2 regions of the Heyndrickxia sp. FSL W8-0496 genome follow, and region 2 is predicted to be linked to the other one. Evidence: riboswitches for the same ligand, from Rfam matches in the RefSeq annotation. Region 2 holds a riboswitch; the other holds the start of a gene.
The links. Region 2 has a riboswitch for FMN ahead of NST63_RS10340 (ECF transporter S component). Riboswitches for the same ligand answer to the same signal wherever they lie in the genome.

Region 1: it holds a riboswitch for FMN, as region 2 does, so the genes downstream of both, ribD (bifunctional diaminohydroxyphosphoribosylaminopyrimidine deaminase/5-amino-6-(5-phosphoribosylamino)uracil reductase RibD) here and NST63_RS10340 (ECF transporter S component) in region 2, are expected to answer to the same signal.

Annotation. Positions count from the first base shown of each region.
Region 1 is NZ_JBBOXX010000001.1:3,837,910-3,846,758, forward strand. Features, by position in the region: gene ribH (6,7-dimethyl-8-ribityllumazine synthase) at 1-398, opposite strand, end outside; partial or broken gene ribB (3,4-dihydroxy-2-butanone-4-phosphate synthase) at 429-1,043, opposite strand; gene ribE (riboflavin synthase) at 1,056-1,709, opposite strand; gene ribD (bifunctional diaminohydroxyphosphoribosylaminopyrimidine deaminase/5-amino-6-(5-phosphoribosylamino)uracil reductase RibD) at 1,724-2,806, opposite strand; FMN riboswitch at 3,041-3,188, opposite strand; gene NST63_RS19475 (catalase) at 3,598-5,013, shown strand; gene NST63_RS19480 (thioredoxin-like domain-containing protein) at 5,319-5,870, opposite strand; gene NST63_RS19485 (MauE/DoxX family redox-associated membrane protein) at 5,885-6,421, opposite strand; gene NST63_RS19490 (ABC transporter ATP-binding protein) at 6,418-8,214, opposite strand; gene NST63_RS19495 (hypothetical protein) at 8,737-8,849, shown strand, end outside.
Region 2 is NZ_JBBOXX010000001.1:2,047,030-2,055,878, forward strand. Features, by position in the region: gene sigX (RNA polymerase sigma factor SigX) at 1-403, shown strand, start outside; gene NST63_RS10330 (hypothetical protein) at 396-1,613, shown strand; gene NST63_RS10335 (M23 family metallopeptidase) at 1,829-2,725, shown strand; FMN riboswitch at 3,009-3,152, shown strand; gene NST63_RS10340 (ECF transporter S component) at 3,345-3,917, shown strand; gene NST63_RS10345 (ferredoxin) at 3,949-4,197, opposite strand; gene NST63_RS10350 (helix-turn-helix domain-containing protein) at 4,411-5,475, shown strand; gene NST63_RS10355 (RecQ family ATP-dependent DNA helicase) at 5,462-6,919, shown strand; gene NST63_RS10360 (CPBP family intramembrane glutamic endopeptidase) at 6,919-7,506, shown strand; gene NST63_RS10365 (LysM peptidoglycan-binding domain-containing protein) at 7,529-8,158, shown strand; gene NST63_RS10370 (DUF2663 family protein) at 8,318-8,770, shown strand; gene NST63_RS10375 (manganese catalase family protein) at 8,786-8,849, opposite strand, start outside.

The DNA.
Region 1 (8,849 bases), 1.8 Mb from region 2:
GCTTTTGTTCCAGCTCGTTCGATGGCTTGTTCGATTGTATCTGTTGTTAAGACACCGAATATGACTGGGATTCCTGTATTTAATGAAATGGCTGCTATGCCTTTGGCTGCTTCATTACAAACATAATCAAAGTGTGGGGTTGATCCTCTTATTACCGTTCCGAGAGTGATGATCGCATCATATTTATTTGATTTAGCCATTTTTTGTGCAATGAATGGAATTTCAAATGCACCTGGCACCCATGCGATTTGAATATCTTCTTCATCCACCCCATGTCTTTTTAATGCGTCTATAGCACCCCCTAATAATTTACCTGTGATAAATTCATTAAATCTTCCTACTACAATACCAACTTTCAATCCTGTTCCTACTAAATTCCCTTCAAATGTATAGCTCATTTTTATTCCTCCTAATGTTGTTTATTTTACGCGGATATTGCTTTCTATTTCTTTTCGATAACGAATCAGGTCGTGAATCGTCACCAATTTCAATTGAAATTCATCCGCTATCTTACGCAATTCCTGGACCCTTGCCATTGTGCCATCTTCATTTATAACCTCACAAATAACTCCAGCTGGTGAAGCACCTGCGAGCTTTGCAAAATCAACAGCTGCTTCCGTATGTCCCGGTCTTGTTAAAACGCCGCCTTCCTTCGCAATTAATGGAAAGATATGGCCAGGACGTTTAAAATCGCTAGACACCGAGGTACTGTTACTAAGCTCTCTAATCGTCGTTGATCGTTCATATGCAGAAATCCCAGTAATTGTAGAGTTGTGATCAACACTGATAGTAAAGGCAGTACCAAAATGATCTGTATTCTCTACAGTCATCGGTGCTAATTCAAGGCGATTAGCTATTTTTTCATCGACTGGAACACAAACTAGTCCTTTACCCTGTGTAATCATAAAGTTAATCACATCAGGAGTTGCCTTTTCAGCTAGAGCGACAAAGTCTCCTTCATTTTCCCGATCCTCATCATCACAAACGATGATCACTTTTCCTGCCCTTAGCTCATCTAATGCTTCTTCAATGGAATCAAACATGGTTTCTCCTCCTTATATAAACCCATTTTCTTTTAACATTTCATTCGTAATCATTGTTTTTCTAGAATGGTTCGAATCACGAAAATGAAGGAAATGCTCCATATACTTGCCTAGCATATCGCACTCAATATTCACCACATCTCCCATTTTCTTTTCAGACAAAATCGTTTCTGATAAGGTGTGAGGGATTAAAGAAATAACAAAGGATTGATCGTGTATTTCAAATACAGTAAGGCTTGTTCCGTCAATGGCAACAGATCCTTTATGAATGATGTATTTCAATCGTTCTTTAGTTGTTTCAATCTCATAATAGCGAGCATTATCCGCTTGCCAGATTCGCTTAATCATTCCTGTTCCATCTACATGTCCTGAGACGAAATGACCCCCAAATCTACCATTAGCAGCCATGGCACGTTCCAAATTCACCTTCGAACCTTGCTTCAGCCCTACTAAGCTGGTCGACTGAAACGTTTCGGGCATTACATCCAGATGGAAGCTGTCCTGCGTATACGTTGTCACCGTTAAACAGACCCCATTGACAGAAATACTATCTCCGTTATGCATATCCTCTATTATCTTTTTAGCCATGATCTCTAATTTCATCGCATGACCCGATTTTCTGATGCTCCTAATCATTCCTATTTCCTCAATAATTCCTGTAAACAACTGTTGCCACCTCCTTACATAGCTTTTGAGATGATTCGGATATTACTACCTATTTTCTTCACTTCATTAATCTCTAGTTCCAACGCCTCATGTATTTCAGATATTCCCTCGCCAGCAAATGAAGTGGGCGCCATTCGGCCACCAATTAGTTTAGGTGCAATATACGTAATCACTTGTTGAAATGCCCGCTCCTTTAGGAAGCTACCAAGGACTTCGGCTCCTCCTTCAACGAATAGAGAGGTTATGCCCATCGTTGCCATCTCTTTGAGCAAAGTCTTTATCTCTATCTTCGGAGAATCCATCTGGAGAAAATGAACATTTCTATTTTTATATAAATCCATCTTTTCTTTTTTTACATTTGAACCAGTGACAATCCATGTTTCTACCAGTCCATCAGAAACAATTTTCGAATCAATCGGAGTCCGTAAATTTGTATCTAAAATAAACCTGACAGGACTTTTTCCTCCGCCTGCTTGCCTTGTTGTTAAACTCGGATTATCTTTGATAATCGTGTTAACCCCAACAAGTATGGCATCATGAGTATGCCTAAAATAATGCACATCCTCCCGCGCCTCACTGCTTGTGATCCACTTGCTTTTGCCTTCTTCTGTAGCTATTTTTCCATCCAGACTAATTGCTGACTTCAAGGTGACAAAAGGTAGTCCTGTTTGAATAAAATGTGTGAACACCTGATTGATTTGGCTCGCATCTTCGCTTAACACGCCAACTTCAACCTGTAACCCTGCATCTTGAAGCCGCTCAATCCCTTTACCTGAAATCTTTGGATTCGGATCAGCCATTGCGATGACCACCCTTTTCACTCCAGATTTAATCACTAAATCTGCACAAGGTGGAGTTTTACCAAAATGACAACAAGGCTCTAAAGTGACATACATCGTAGCCCCTTTCGCATGATCCCCTGCCATGCGAATCGCATGTACCTCAGCATGCGGCTCCCCCGCCTTCAAGTGGGCACCCATTCCCACAATTTGATTATTTTTCACGATCACCGCACCTACTGCAGGATTTGGTGTCGTTTGTCCATTTGTACTCATTGCAAGGTTAAGGGCGAGTTTCATATAATAATGATCATTCATTCTACATTCTCCTTACAAAAAGTATTTGATGTCATACAACGGGACAAATAAAAAACCCTGAAGAATGATTCTTCAGGGTTTAAAAATGAGAATAGAAAAATAAAGGTATATATGAAACCTTTCCTATCCTTATTTATGTATAGCAAAATAAAGGTTTTGCCCGCAACAAAAAAAACCTTATTTTCCAATCAACAACAAAGAAAGGGAAAGACTGTTCGAACTTACCCAATTTCTTTTTTCCTTCTCCCATCCAGACTATAACTGTCGGCTCTGGAGTTGCACCAGATCCACCGTTTAACAAATGTTAACCGGGTCACGGACTAAGAAACATGACTGTTTCATCACCGCCGGTAGGGAATTTCACCCTGCCCCGAAGGATACTATTTAATTAGTGCTTATTATATCGCTAAAATTTAATAAATCAAACATTTTGTTTTAAAAAAAATAAATTGGTTATTTTTATGCATGAAAATCAATTAACCCTCTTGCTTACCATCCAAAAATAAAAACTCCCAACTGGTAGAAAAATTGAGAACCTATTTAAATCGTTATAATAAAACTTTAGATGCTTTCTTAGATAAATAATCAATTATAGAAAAGCACACCGGAAGACTCCTTTCCGCTATTCCACTTACTAAGGAAAATTCAATAAATGAATGAACTCATTTACTTATGGTACGGTTCAGCGAGATGAATCTTTGCGGCCCCCCGCTTAATGTTCATTGGTCTAAGTATCGACATTCTCCCATATAATTCATTGAAATTAGACTAAAATGATTGGAGGAGAATGTATGGATAATCACGATACAAATCCGCGAGAAAACTATCCAGAACAGAATCATCCTCAGCAAAAACAAGCACCAGGAAGTAGCTATCAATGGAATATAGACCTTCCAGCTAAACTCCACTCTCAAACTGTGGGTAAACGGGGACCAATATTAAAACAAGATAATATTGAACATGAAACATTACAAACATTTATACATGAAAAGATGAAAGAAAGACCCGTGCACGTTAAGGGATGGGGTGCTTTTGGTCAATTTGAAACGTTATATTCTATGTCAAATTATACATCCCTTTCATTTTTACAACAGCCAGGAACAAGGGTTCCAGTATTTGTACGGTTCTCACTTGCCGTCAGCACAAAAGGCACACCTGATACATCAAGAAATGTACGGGGCTTTTCCACAAAATTTTATACAGATGAGGGCATTTTTGATCTTATATGTAACCACATTCCAGTATTTTCTGTACGTGATACCATTCGTTTCCCTGAAGCAATTAAGGCATTTCTTCCTTCACCAAAAAGCAACTTAATAGATCCAAGCCGTTACTGGAATTTTGTTGCAAGGGCACCTGAGTCGTTATTATTTACACTTCTTGTTTACTCTAATCTAGGTACAGTTAAAAGTCTTCGTCATTTACCTGGTTATAGTGTCAACACGTATGTTTGGAAAAATGCTGAAGGAAAGCGACATTATGTTAAGTATACTTGGTCACCACTGGCAGGTCAGCAGTACATTCGGAATGATGAAGCAGTGAAATTAGCAGGGGAAAATCCTGATATTGCTGGGCAGGATTTATATAATGCGATTGAAAAAGGAGAACAAGTAGAATATGGATTGTATGTCCAAGTGATTGATCCAGATAAAGCTGCAGGACTTCCATACGATCCATTAGACGCTACGAAGATTTGGGATCAGCAACAATTTCCGTTTCATCCTGTCGGTCGCATGGTGTTAAACAAAAATCCAGATAACTACATGGAGCAAGTTGAAAAAGCGGCCTTTTCACCATCGAATTTACTGAATGGTGTTGAATTATCCGATGATAAAATGTTACAAGGACGTGCCAATGTTTACTGGGATTCTCAACGTAATCGTATAGGTTCAGATTTCCGAAATGTCCCAGTAAACTACCAAGCAGATTGGTGGCCAGGTGATTTAGTTACTAGCGGTAATGGTCGATTGGTTGAAGGTATTCTTCAACGATCTGACCTTGAAAAACAGGATGATTTTACACAAGCTGGACTTTTTTATGAATCTCTTTCCGAGGATCAACAAAATGATTTAATTGAAAATATGGCACCAGGATTAGCAACGGTTTCATCCGATGTGTATAATCTTGTATTACAATATATGAATAATGCATCCAATGATCTAGCAAGTAAACTGAACAAATCTGTAACGATGAAACGAGAGGGATGAAGAGTTATTTGAAATAGTTAATGTTACCCTTTATTCAGCATCACTCGGCTAATTTCATGCTTTTTGTTTTTTAAGCCCATTTTCTAAAAATTGTAATTCGATTACTCTGTGGATACATATGTTGAAGACTCGATATGAAGATACATCCTGCTACAAAGTCATTCAAATAATAAAACAGCCCTTCTCCATCCGTTTAGAAGGTGCTGTAATTTTTTTTCGGAAAAACCTTATATACTTATGATACGGTTCTACACTATTTATCAAGTAAAACTTCTACTTCTTTAAAAGTATCATTAACCTTAAAATCACGATACTTTTCTATCTACATTTAATAGCAAATTCCAAAGACTATTGCTATTTTTCATCTCACTTATTTGCTCTATTTTCTTATCTTCATTTATTAATATTCCGTAAGGTACCGTTGTAATCGAATAGAGCCTCATCAATTTATTTGAGCGCAAATAAATCATGTCTTCACTAACATGGTTGACTATGAGACTATCCTCATGCTGTTCATCCGTATTTACTAAAACTAAGTTAATATCGTAATGTCGTTTTATATTTCTTAACTCGGGTAATAATGTTTTACAAGTTGGACAATTCGTATTAATAAATAGCAATAATGTACGATGATTACTAAATAATTCAGTTGATATTACTTTCTCTCCCCTATGATTATATTCTCTAAAAGCAGGAGCAATTTGATCAAGTTGAAGTGTACCAATTTTTATGCCATTAACACTTTCGATTTTACGGATAAATGCTCCTATATATCTAGCAAGGAAAAAAATTAATACTAGTTGTCCTAAGGAAAGTATAATGAGCGTAATCAATGAGATATTATAAATTGTGGACAAGTTGATTCCTCCTATCATTCAATCACTTTATATATTTTCTTTGAATGAACTACCAACAATCTCGTTTCCTTTATTATTGCAATAAATATCAGTACATTAACTGAACATAGACTAAAAAACAGTTTGAAAAAGAAATGAATGATTATTGGTGAATCATAGAAAAAAGGAATAAATGCAAATCCTAAAATAAAAATATTTCTAATCACTATTCCGTAATTTAGCTCTTGATTCTCTAAAAAACTTCCACAACCACAATTTATATCCGTATTCCCCCTGATCAGATTGATGACAACGGCAGAAGTATAAATTAATATGGTTATAGTTAATAGCGAAATACTAAATATATTGACCGAAAAAAAGTAAAATAGAATGGCAATCATCAATTCTAAACAAACCATAAAAAACAAAGAATAAGTGATTAAACTTTTAGGTAAGAGTTTATATTGAGAAATAGATATTTTGTGTTTATTCCAGTTTTTTAATTTATCAAATGCGGTTGTTATAAATAGGAATGCTAGAATGACTTGAATCATGTAGACTATGTAACTCACAAAACCAAACCTTCCTTCTCATAAAGTTGTGATTGCGATGTGTACATTTCGTAATACTGTCCTCTATGACTTAATAAATCTGAATGACTGCCACGCTCAATAATTTCACCGTTTTTCATAACAAGGATTTCGTCGGCCAAATACGCTGTTCCAAGTCTATGAGTGATAAAAATCATTGATTTATCTGGAGTTTGTTTAAATAATTGCTGTAATATTTCAATTTCAGAGATTGGGTCTAAACTTGAAGTCGGTTCATCTAAAATAATTAGATCTGTTTCCCTAAATAATGATCTTGATAAAGCTAATTTCTGCCATTGACCTCCTGAGAGTTCAAGTCCTCCATCAAAAAGCCTTCCTAATATCGTTTCATACTGTTTTGAAAACTTTTCCACCTTCGAATGAATACCTGTCCGAATAGCTGCCAATTGAATTTCTTCAGCATTCTCGATGTTATCTATATTTCCAAATCCTATGTTCTCCTTAACAGTAAAATTGTATTTTTCATAATCCTGAAAAAGGATAGAGATTTTTTTATGAAAAGAGTTTTTATTAATATGATTCATATCCATTCCATTTATTGAAATCATTCCTGTACTTACTTCATATAATCCTGAAATACATTTAGTTAATGTTGTTTTTCCAGAACCATTTTCACCGATAATGGCAATTTTCTTTCCCAATGGAATATCTATAGAAATATTTTGAATAGCAGGTTTCAATTCATCTGGATAAGTAAAAGCTAAATCTCTTATTTGAATGGCTTCAATATGATTAATGATAGATCCATGATGACCTTCATTAAACTCCTCAATTTCCATAAACTCGCGATACTCTTCAATAAACAAACTACTCTCATAGATTTTTGCTATATTTCTTGAGATATTACTTAAAGATTCTTGAATATTTTGCACGGCTTGCAAAACGGATACAAAACTTCCAACAAGTAATTTCCCTGAAGAGATTAGGAGGAGTACTAGTATTCCTGATAGTGCATAGGTAGTGATTAATAAAAATTGCGCTACTAAAGTCAAAATCCCCTGTTTTTTCAGCAGGGAAAGTTCATTCTTTGCAAATAACTGATAATTTTCTTCCCATTTGCTAATAAGATATTTCCCAGTTCCAAACAATTTAATTTCCTTGAGTGAATCTCGGTTATTTAGCAAACCTGCTATATACGATTCAAGTCTTCCAAATGGAGTTAAAAATTTTGCCAGTTCAAATCTTTTATTGCCATAACTCATCTCAATAAAAAATAGAGGAAGAATACCAACAAAAAGAATGAGTATAAATGCCCAGTGCTGTGCGATTAAAAAAAATAGGATCGAAGACACCGTAATTAAGTCTCTTATAAGACTTGATGATTCTTCTACTACATTCAAGACACTTGATTGATTACTACTCAATCTTTGAATTTTGTTATAAGTTGCAGGTTTTTCAAAGTTAATAAAGGAAATTTTATTAATTTTTTCGAAAATAGATATATTGATAATTTTTCCAATTACAATAGTTACTTTTTTTTCATTGATGATTGATAAATATTGTAAAAAATAAGAAAAAAGAATAATACCAATTTGTAAGGAAAATAAGAAAAATACACTGCTATATGAACTCTCTTTAGAAAAAAGACCAACCACTTCATTAATCAATTTTTGAGTCAAATAGATAAGTGTAACAGGTATTAATCCTGTAATTACTTTAATAAATGCCATAAAAAATAAATACGACTTATTATTTACCCAGACTAATTTGTATGAAAATCCAATCCCCTTAAACAGTCCAAGAAAAATTTGCAAACTATTATTTCCCCCTCTTAATATTCTGTATATTGACATTATTTAGAATAAATAATAACATAGTAATTGTTAATTGTCCAAAAACTAGAAAATAAGTTAATATTTTTCTATCTCTAGTATTATGCTCAACCTATAATACTCCTTCAGATACTCCTATGAATCATCAGAAAATTTTTCTGGATTTTTTCTTCAAATGTCTTAATCACACTTCTAGAATGATTACTTCATATGCAAACGAAAACATTGAAAAATGTCTTTAATTAAAAAATCTCTAAAATAAATCTTTCCAACTACTACACTTAGTTTTCACTAAAGAAAATCCTAAATTTAACTGCTTATAGAAGACAGTAGAAAAATTTATAACCCTGATTTCACCTTCTTCTTTTCTTAATTGAAAAGGTCCTAAATCACACGAAAGACACCAATGACATAAAAAAATACACTTCTAACAAGATTAGAAGTGCAATGTAAAATTTGATCAACTATCCATTGATCTCTAATAATTCTATATGAGGTGATCGTATGTCAAAATTTTTTTCAAAATTAATGGGAACTTCCGCCTATCCAATTTGCTCCGTAACTGTCAAAAAAACATTTTGTTACCTAAATATTAATCAATGTGCAGAGGCACCTGC
Region 2 (8,849 bases):
TCAAAATTTTGAAGGAAACAGCTCAGAAAAAACGTGGTTATTTTCCATTGCTCGAAATGTAGCAATTGATTATTTTCGTAAGCAAAAAAGTTGGAAAAAAAAATTATTAGATACGTTTGACTGGAATCGCAGCCAATTAAAAGATTCGTCTGCCTTACCTGAAGAAATAATTATTCAAAGTGATGATATGAGAAAATTATATGAGTGTTTGGATCATTGTACTCAAGATCAAAAAATGGTGATTATTATGCGCTATTTTAATGAATTAACAATTGCAGAAACGGCCGAAATACTTGGATGGTCTGAAAGTAAAGTGAAAATTACACAACATCGTACACTGAAAATCTTACGAGAAATGATGGTAGAAAAGGGTCAGGAAGGGGGAGTACAACGGTATGGCTGAGTTTGAAAATGAAGAAGAATATATCAAAAATCTTTTGTTGAATATGCCAAAAATGAGAGATCAACGGAGTCCTGAGGAAATTTACAGAAATATAAAATATAAAGTTGAAAAAAAACAAAGTAAAAAGAAAATGCTAATGATTCCGTCCGTCATCATTGCCACTTTTGCTATTATAGTTGTGTTAATATCATCTTCCTTCATGCAATCTAATCCTAATGAAATAGCTAAATCTACAATCGAGCCTAGAAAAGAATCATTAGAAAATAAAGCAGTCACAGACCAAGATCAACAAAATATTGAACATAATTCGCAGTTTTCTTTCTCAGAGAAAAGAGATGTCAGTCCAGACGAAGGAATAGTAAGTGAGTTCTCTGCACGTACTATTGATAAAAAAAGCATGTCAGCAATATATGAACAAGATTTGCAACAAAATGATATGTTTACCTATGGAGTTTTTACGAAAGACGCTATCCTAGTACCAATTAGTGTGGAGGTTTCCAAATCGGATATTGATTGGTTTACTAATTATTTGCAAACTGCTGAAGCGTTACCACTAGAACAATGGGGGTTTGCTAGTTTACCCAATATTCCTGGGGAATTACAATATAGACAAAATGAGAAGAAACTCCACATTACCGTTCCTAAGGATCAGGTGAGGAAAGTTCCAGAATATGTAGAACAGAATTTAACTCGTATTTTACAATACAGTTTTTCATTTTTAAATCATATTAAAGAAGTTGATTATTCTGATGAAAATGGGGATCCAATTCAATTAAATAATATCGGATTATTAAAATCTTATAAGGTATCGCCGTTAGTGAATGTTGGGTATTTCTCCTATCTTCAAACAAATGGTATGAAACTTTTAGTACCTTCAGATTTGGAATATAGTTCTTTTAATTCCGCTATAGAAAATATGAAAAAAGCACCAAATGATATTTATCAACCAATCATTCCAAATCAGATTCATCTGAAAGCGACAGAAAATCATGATAACAGTCTCAATATCGAATTCAATAAGTTACTTGATTTTTCACAAGGTAATGAGGATTACCAATTAATGTTAGATGGGATTTTGTTAACAGCGAAAAGCTTTGGATATAAGGAGGTACTCTTTAAAGATGTTTCCCCAATGAAATGGGAGAAATTCGATTTTTCTAAACCAATTAAGGTACCGATTGCCCCAAATAAATACACTATAAAAAAATAATAATAAAGAGGCATTCTCAAATATAGAATGTCTCTTTTTTGTGTGTAACAATAGTTTCTTTAAAAAGTATCAGTTTTTTTTGTTTTGAATAAAAGCTTTGATTTAGCATAAAATAAGATTCGCTCTAGCAAACTTGATTTTGACAATATGTTCTAAAAATATACAAGCAGTCATATAAGTTTAAGCAAGAGTTTGTTTATCCGAGGAGGAAAATTATGCTTGATTATTTAAAAAGAATGTTAATTGTAGCGATCATGGCTTTATGTGTAAGCATGCTTATTTTAGGCGGAAGAGTGCAAGCTGCCGAAATAAATATATATGAAAATACGGACGATTGGTACTTTCCTGCAGAAGGGGAAATTTCGGATGTATTTGATTCTAGAAGTGGCATCCATAAAGGTTTGGATATTGCTGGGGAATATCAATCAGCTGTTTATGCTGTAGAAGGAGGAGAAGTCATTCGTTCATACTATTCTCCATCATATGGGAATGTTATTTTTATCCATCATGACAATGGTTTTGAGACCGTTTATGCCCATTTGCAAAATCGGATGGTAGCTGAAGGACAAATTGTTGGAAAAGGTGATGAAATCGGAAAAATGGGTAATACAGGTAATTCCACTGGAGTTCACCTTCATTTTGAAATTCATAAAGGCGAATGGACCATTGACAAAGTAAATGCAATCGATCCATTTACTGTATTTGGTGAAGGAGAGATAGGACAATTTGTATTTGCTCTTAATCATGATCCTTACCGCGTCATTGATGTGGCAGGTAATTTACAGGAAGTACAAAAAGAAAAACAAAAGGAAGAACAATTGACACTAAATCTGACTGCAAAACCGATCGCTGATCGAAAGGTCATTATTACACATTTTTTAGCTGAGATTATTGGTAATCAATCGATAGAAAAAGGTCAACCAATATATGTAGATAACTTCTTATCATCTAACAATGATAAAGAGGAAATGTATATCGTTCAATCAGGGGATACATTAAGTAAAATATCTAGGAAATTTGATGTAACAATTGATCAATTACTGTCATGGAATAATATTTCTAACAAGGATTTAATTCATACTAAGCAAAAAATCGTCATTAAGCATACATAATAATCGAAAAGCAATACATCTTAATGATAAAAAGGCTGTTTTCGTATAGTTTATTGCTTTTGTAAATGCACATTTGTCGGATTTTACTCGCATTAAAGAATTCTAGAGGTTCCTATGGTGATGCAGCTTTTTCAACGTTAGCGATCATCAGTTGATATTTCTTGTTATAACTTTACTTAAATAGCAACGATGAGAAAAGGAGCCTATAAAAAAACTTTTTAGAATCATTTTACTTCCCTATTGTATCGTGATGGGATATAATTTAAAATGTAAAAAAAATACGATTCATCTTCGGGGCAGGGTGAAAATCCCGACCGGCGGTAATAAAGCTCATAAATGCTTTTAGCCCGCGAGCCTTTAGAATAATAAGGCAGGATTTGGTGTGATTCCAAAGCCGACAGTACAGTCTGGATGGGAGAAGATGGAGGTGCCTAGAGCAGTCTATTAATAGGGTAACCCTTCGATAGACAGTCTCTTAGCGTTCAAAAAATGCAGGTTTTGAACGCTTATTGAGCATGCCTTTTTCTCCCTCAAGGTTCTTTCCTTGAGGGTTTATTTATGCTCAAAAATAGGCAACTTTCTTCTGACAAGAGATGGATCTCATAAGGAGAGAGAAAGTATGAAAAAATTAGGTTTAAAATCATTTGTAAGTATTGCGGTATTAAGTAGTTTAGCGTATGTCATCATGTTAATAAAAATTCCCATTCCGCCATTTCCGAATTATTTAACCGTAGATTTTAGCGATATACCTGCATTGATCGCCGCACTAATCTTCGGACCTATCGGAGCCTTATTAGTGGAACTTATAAAAAATTTATTGGATTTCCTTACGACAGGTAGTGAAACAGGGATTCCAATTGGTCATATTGCTAATCTTTTTGCAGGTCTTTTATTTGTACTTCCAACTTATTATATATACCAACGAATGAAAACGAAAAAAGGTATGACTTTAGCTTTGTTTGTCGGTACGATTTCAATGGCAGTAATGATGAGTATATTAAATTATTTTGTCATCCTACCTGCATATCTAGCTTTAATGAATTTCCAAGTACCTAATGTAAAAGAATATATTCTTGCTGGAGTTCTTCCGTTTAATTTCATAAAAGGTATTTTAGTAGCTATTATATTTATGCTATTGTTTTCAAAAATGCAAAATTGGATTAATAAACAAACCATCCTTAAAAATACGTAAAGCAAGTGCATTGGCACTTGCTTTTTTATTATTATTCAAATTTAAGTGGGTCACCATCAAACGGTTCATCAGCCATTTTGATTGAATCTGTAGGACATCCTTCGAAAGCATCAATAAGATCATCCTCTAAAATTTCAGGGACCTCTACTTCACCTTTATTATTGTCTAGAATCACATAGGCAATTCCTTCATCATCATAATCATATATATCTGGTGCAGCAGCGCCACAGGCACCGCAGGCAATACATGTATCCTGGTCAACTATTGTATATTTTGGCATGAAAAAAGACCTCCTAATATCTATCTATACCCATTGATCTGGGAGCTATATAATTGTGAAACATTATTATTCATACAATCCTAATAATAAAACTCATCTAGCAACTTTTCAATAGATAGTTTCTGTTTCTTAATTTGTTCATAAAAATAATCAACAACAGCTTTATCATTCATGATAAAATTAGACATAAAAAGACAAAGAGGTAAAAACATAATGACGTTTTTACAAGCTATTGTATTAGTTCAATTACAAAGAATAGAAGGAGTACGTACAGTTTATTCCATTTACCATTTACTTAAAGGTAAGAAGTCATCTCAGACGATTCAGGATGCTCACTTATTTAATTTAGGTATTTTTTTTCAAACCTTTCCCAATCTACAACGGAATGTATTTGATGAGATCATCCATGACCTATATCAAAATGGATTGATTGCTCAACAAGACGAACTAAAGTTCGTCCTTTCTGAAAAAGGTTGTAAGGAATTAGCTGTTTTTTTTGAAAAAGATACATTTCCTTCATACTTAAACGGATTGAAATACCAAGATGTAGGAATCATTTTCTGGAGACGGTTGACATTATTTGTTCAGGTTCTTTCAAATTTCATTCATGATATACAAAAATACTATCCAATTGTCAGGGATCCAGATACACAAAGATGGATTAAATCCTTTTTTAAGCAATCACATTTTTCAAAACAAGAGATAAGTATAAAATTATTTCATGAGTTATCTTCCATTTTTAAACAGGAACCTCCGGAAAAAACGGAATTATTCCTCATTCGTTTGACAGGTAATCAACAGGTCGGCTTAACGATAGAGCAATCCGCTGAATATTTCGGAATGGAGTATACGGAATATTGGTATCGTTTTATCCATTTACTGCATTTTATGCTCGGTACAATTTTGCAGAATAATTCGGAATATCCGCTATTATTTTCGCTTATAAAAGACAGCCATCAATCCGTTCCTCTAACAAATTCTACGAAAGAAACCTATTTATTATTAAAAAACGGGCATTCGATTCAAGAAATAGCGACATTACGTAAACTTAAAACGAATACAATTGAAGACCATGTAATTGAAATTTTGCTAAATCAAGTAGATTTGGATGTTTCACCATATTTATCAAAGGAATTAGAAACTGAAATTATTCAAACAGCGGCAATCGTAGGGCAAAAAAAGTTAAAGCCGATTAAAGAAGTAATACAAGAGGTATCATATTTTCAAATTCGATTAGCATTAGCAAAAAACAAGGGGAATGGCAATGAACTTAACTGATGAATTATATAATCATTTTGGTTTTTCTTCGTTTCGTACGGGGCAGGAGGATGTCATTTCTTCGGTTTTAAACGGCAAGGATACATTGGCATTATTGCCAACAGGTACCGGAAAATCTCTTTGTTATCAGTTGCCGGGTTATTTAATGACAGGTGCTGTTTTAATCGTCTCTCCATTATTGTCCTTAATGCAGGATCAAGTAGATCAATTTCGGATGATGGGAGAAAAAAAGGTAATTGCATTGAATTCATTTCTTACATTTCAAGAACGAAAAAAATTACTAAATACATTACATTTATATCGTTTTATTTATATTTCACCCGAAATGCTGACAAATGAATTTGTATTAGAAAAGATTAAGAAATTGAATATCTCTCTATTTGTAGTAGATGAAGCACATTGTATTTCACAATGGGGTCATGATTTTAGACCAGATTATTTAAATTTACATGAGGTACGAGCATTACTTGGGAATCCGGTTACATTAGCTTTAACTGCTACAGCCACAGAAGAAGTACGTGAAGATATAATTAAATATTTGCGATTAAAAAGAGTAAATCAATTAATATTCTCTGTGGATCGCCCGAATATTTCATTAACTGTGGATAAAGTTAGGAACCATCAAATGAAGGTTACAAAACTTTTATATTTGGTTAAACATCTACAAAAGCCTGGCATTATCTATTTTTCAAGTAAGCGTCTAGCGGAAGAAATTGCTCAATTGCTTCGCAATGAGGGCATAGGTAATATAGCAGCTTATCATGCAGGAATGGATCAAGAGCAAAGAATACTGATACAGCAACAATTTTTACATGATCAGATACAGATAATTTGTGCAACAAGTGCATTTGGCATGGGGGTAAATAAAGATAATATTCGCTTTGTTATTCATTTTCATATGCCCTATCAAATCGAGTCTTATTTACAGGAGATTGGTCGTGCAGGTAGAGATGGAGAACAGAGCATAGCCATTCTTTTATATGCTCCAGGGGATGAATTATTACCATTACAAATGTTCGATCAAGAACTGCCAACTGATTCTCAAATAGAACAGTTTTATAATCTATCTGATGAAAGAAAAAAGCATGTGGATCTTCTTAACTTATCTGAAATACAGCATCGTTTTTTAATCTATTATAGTAAGTTATCAGAGGAAAAGTCTGTATTAATTAACAAAGTGAAAAAAATCCGAGATAGTAGGATTCAATATAAACAATTAAAACTGATGGATATGATAAAATGGTTAAAATCAACCTCATGCCGTCGAAAAGATATATTAGAGTATTTTAATGAAACTCAAACCTTTCTGATTCACAACTGTTGTGATAATTGTGGCGTACAGATGGAAGATTTTGAAATGGAAATAGTAGAGTCAATTAATGAGGAGCAACAGAAAACTTGGCAGTCCATGCTAGGTCATTTATTGCTGAGAGGCGAAAAATAATGAGAAAAAACAAACAATCAGATATAATAAAGCAGCTGTCGAAACGGGAACTAACTTTCCATTTATATATTACACAAGTAATAATCTTAATAATTTCTATCATTTTGTCTATTTTTTTATTTAATGATTATCGATCGTTTCTTCATTTATTTAAAGTAAATTCATCTATCCTATCATTGGGAGTTGTCAGTGGGATTATCATCGTTATATTAGATCTAATTTTGATGAGAGTTCTACCTCAACATTATTATGACGATGGTGGGGTAAATGAAAAAATATTTAAAGACCGCTCATTCCTTGAGATTCTTTTTTTAGCAGCAGTAATTGCATTAAGTGAAGAGCTCCTATTTAGAGGAGTCATTCAAACGAATTTCGGAATCGTTATTGCTAGTATCGTTTTTGCAATTGCACATATTCGGTACTGGGGACATTGGTTTTTGATCGTAAACATCGTAGTTCTAAGTTTTTGGATGGGCCTGGTTTACGAGTTTTCTGACCATAATGTTGTGACAACAATCGTCATGCATTTTATTGTTGATTTTTTGCTTGGTTTAAGTATCAAATATAATAACAAGACAATTAAGTAAAGTGCAGTGGAAGTGATGAAAAATGAGGACGGATCCATATAAAGATCCAATTGAGATCCATCGAAAGAAAATTGAAAAGATAAAGATGGATGAGACGAATATAGAAGAAAATGAAGAGGTGCATCGTCTACCTACTAGAAGTGAACTACACGGTTCAAGAACTAAAAAAAGAAAAAAGAAAAAAAGGAAAATGACTTTCCCATTATTAAGAGTACTGTTAACTTTTTTTATTTTATTACCAATTATTAGTTTTTCCTTATATACATTTATATTAAAAAAATCATTTTTTCTTGATTTAGGTGCGAAAATGGCTGGGGAAGAGGTTCCTTATGAGTTTGTGTCACCGGGAAAAAAACAGGCAAAGCAACCTAGTACATATAATAACAGTGGCTCAAATGAAAATAAAAATAGTGGTGAACAAGAGACCCAAAATGATTCTGTCGCCGAGAAAATAGATATGGAAACCAATTCTCAGACAAATAAGGAAGACCAAAAAATTATTTTTCACACTGTTCAGCCAAATGAAACATTGTATAGCATAGCGTTAAAATACTATCATTCCAAATCAGGAATAGATCGTATAAAACAATGGAATGATCTATCGAATGATGGCATCATTGTTGGCCAAGTGTTGGAAATTCATCTTCCATAATAAGTTTATAGTGTATTAGGGTGAAAGGTAGTCTCAATCCGATCACCCTAAAAATATGTCATTGGTGACTTACCCCTCAATTAAAAATTAAGTGAACATCTATTTTTGGTATACCTATTTGGACTGGTTCATACAATGAATTTGAAAGGGGGAGTTGCAATGGAATCTACTATTTTATCACTTAAGCAAACTGACCAAGCTACAAAACAAATGCTGCAAAATCTTGTCAACAGGAAAATAAAATTTGATCGTTTAAAGCAGCAACATATATTGCTTTTAACAATTAGCGTATTTTACAGTTTTGGATGTCTTTATTTTTTATATTATCGTATTATTGAACCATATTCGTATACATTTTCAGAGATCTTTTCTATTCTGGTGGGAGACAATACACATTTGCTATTTATTTTTCTTGCTATAGGATTATTCGGTGCGACAAAGGTGCTTTATGAAAAAAAAGAAAAAGCTGAAAAAGAGTATCATGAATTAAGATGTGAAATTGTTGATCGTAGTAAAGATTTATGGAAAAATGATGCTTGGGCTTCTAGATATATAGTTTTTGAAATCATGAAAGCAAAGTTTAATATAAATTTATACCATGAAAGTAAATAGAGGAACATGAAATATTTAAAATATTTTTTTCTTTCCTCTTTCTTCTTTTAATATTTCAACTGCCTCACGGAATCGCTGA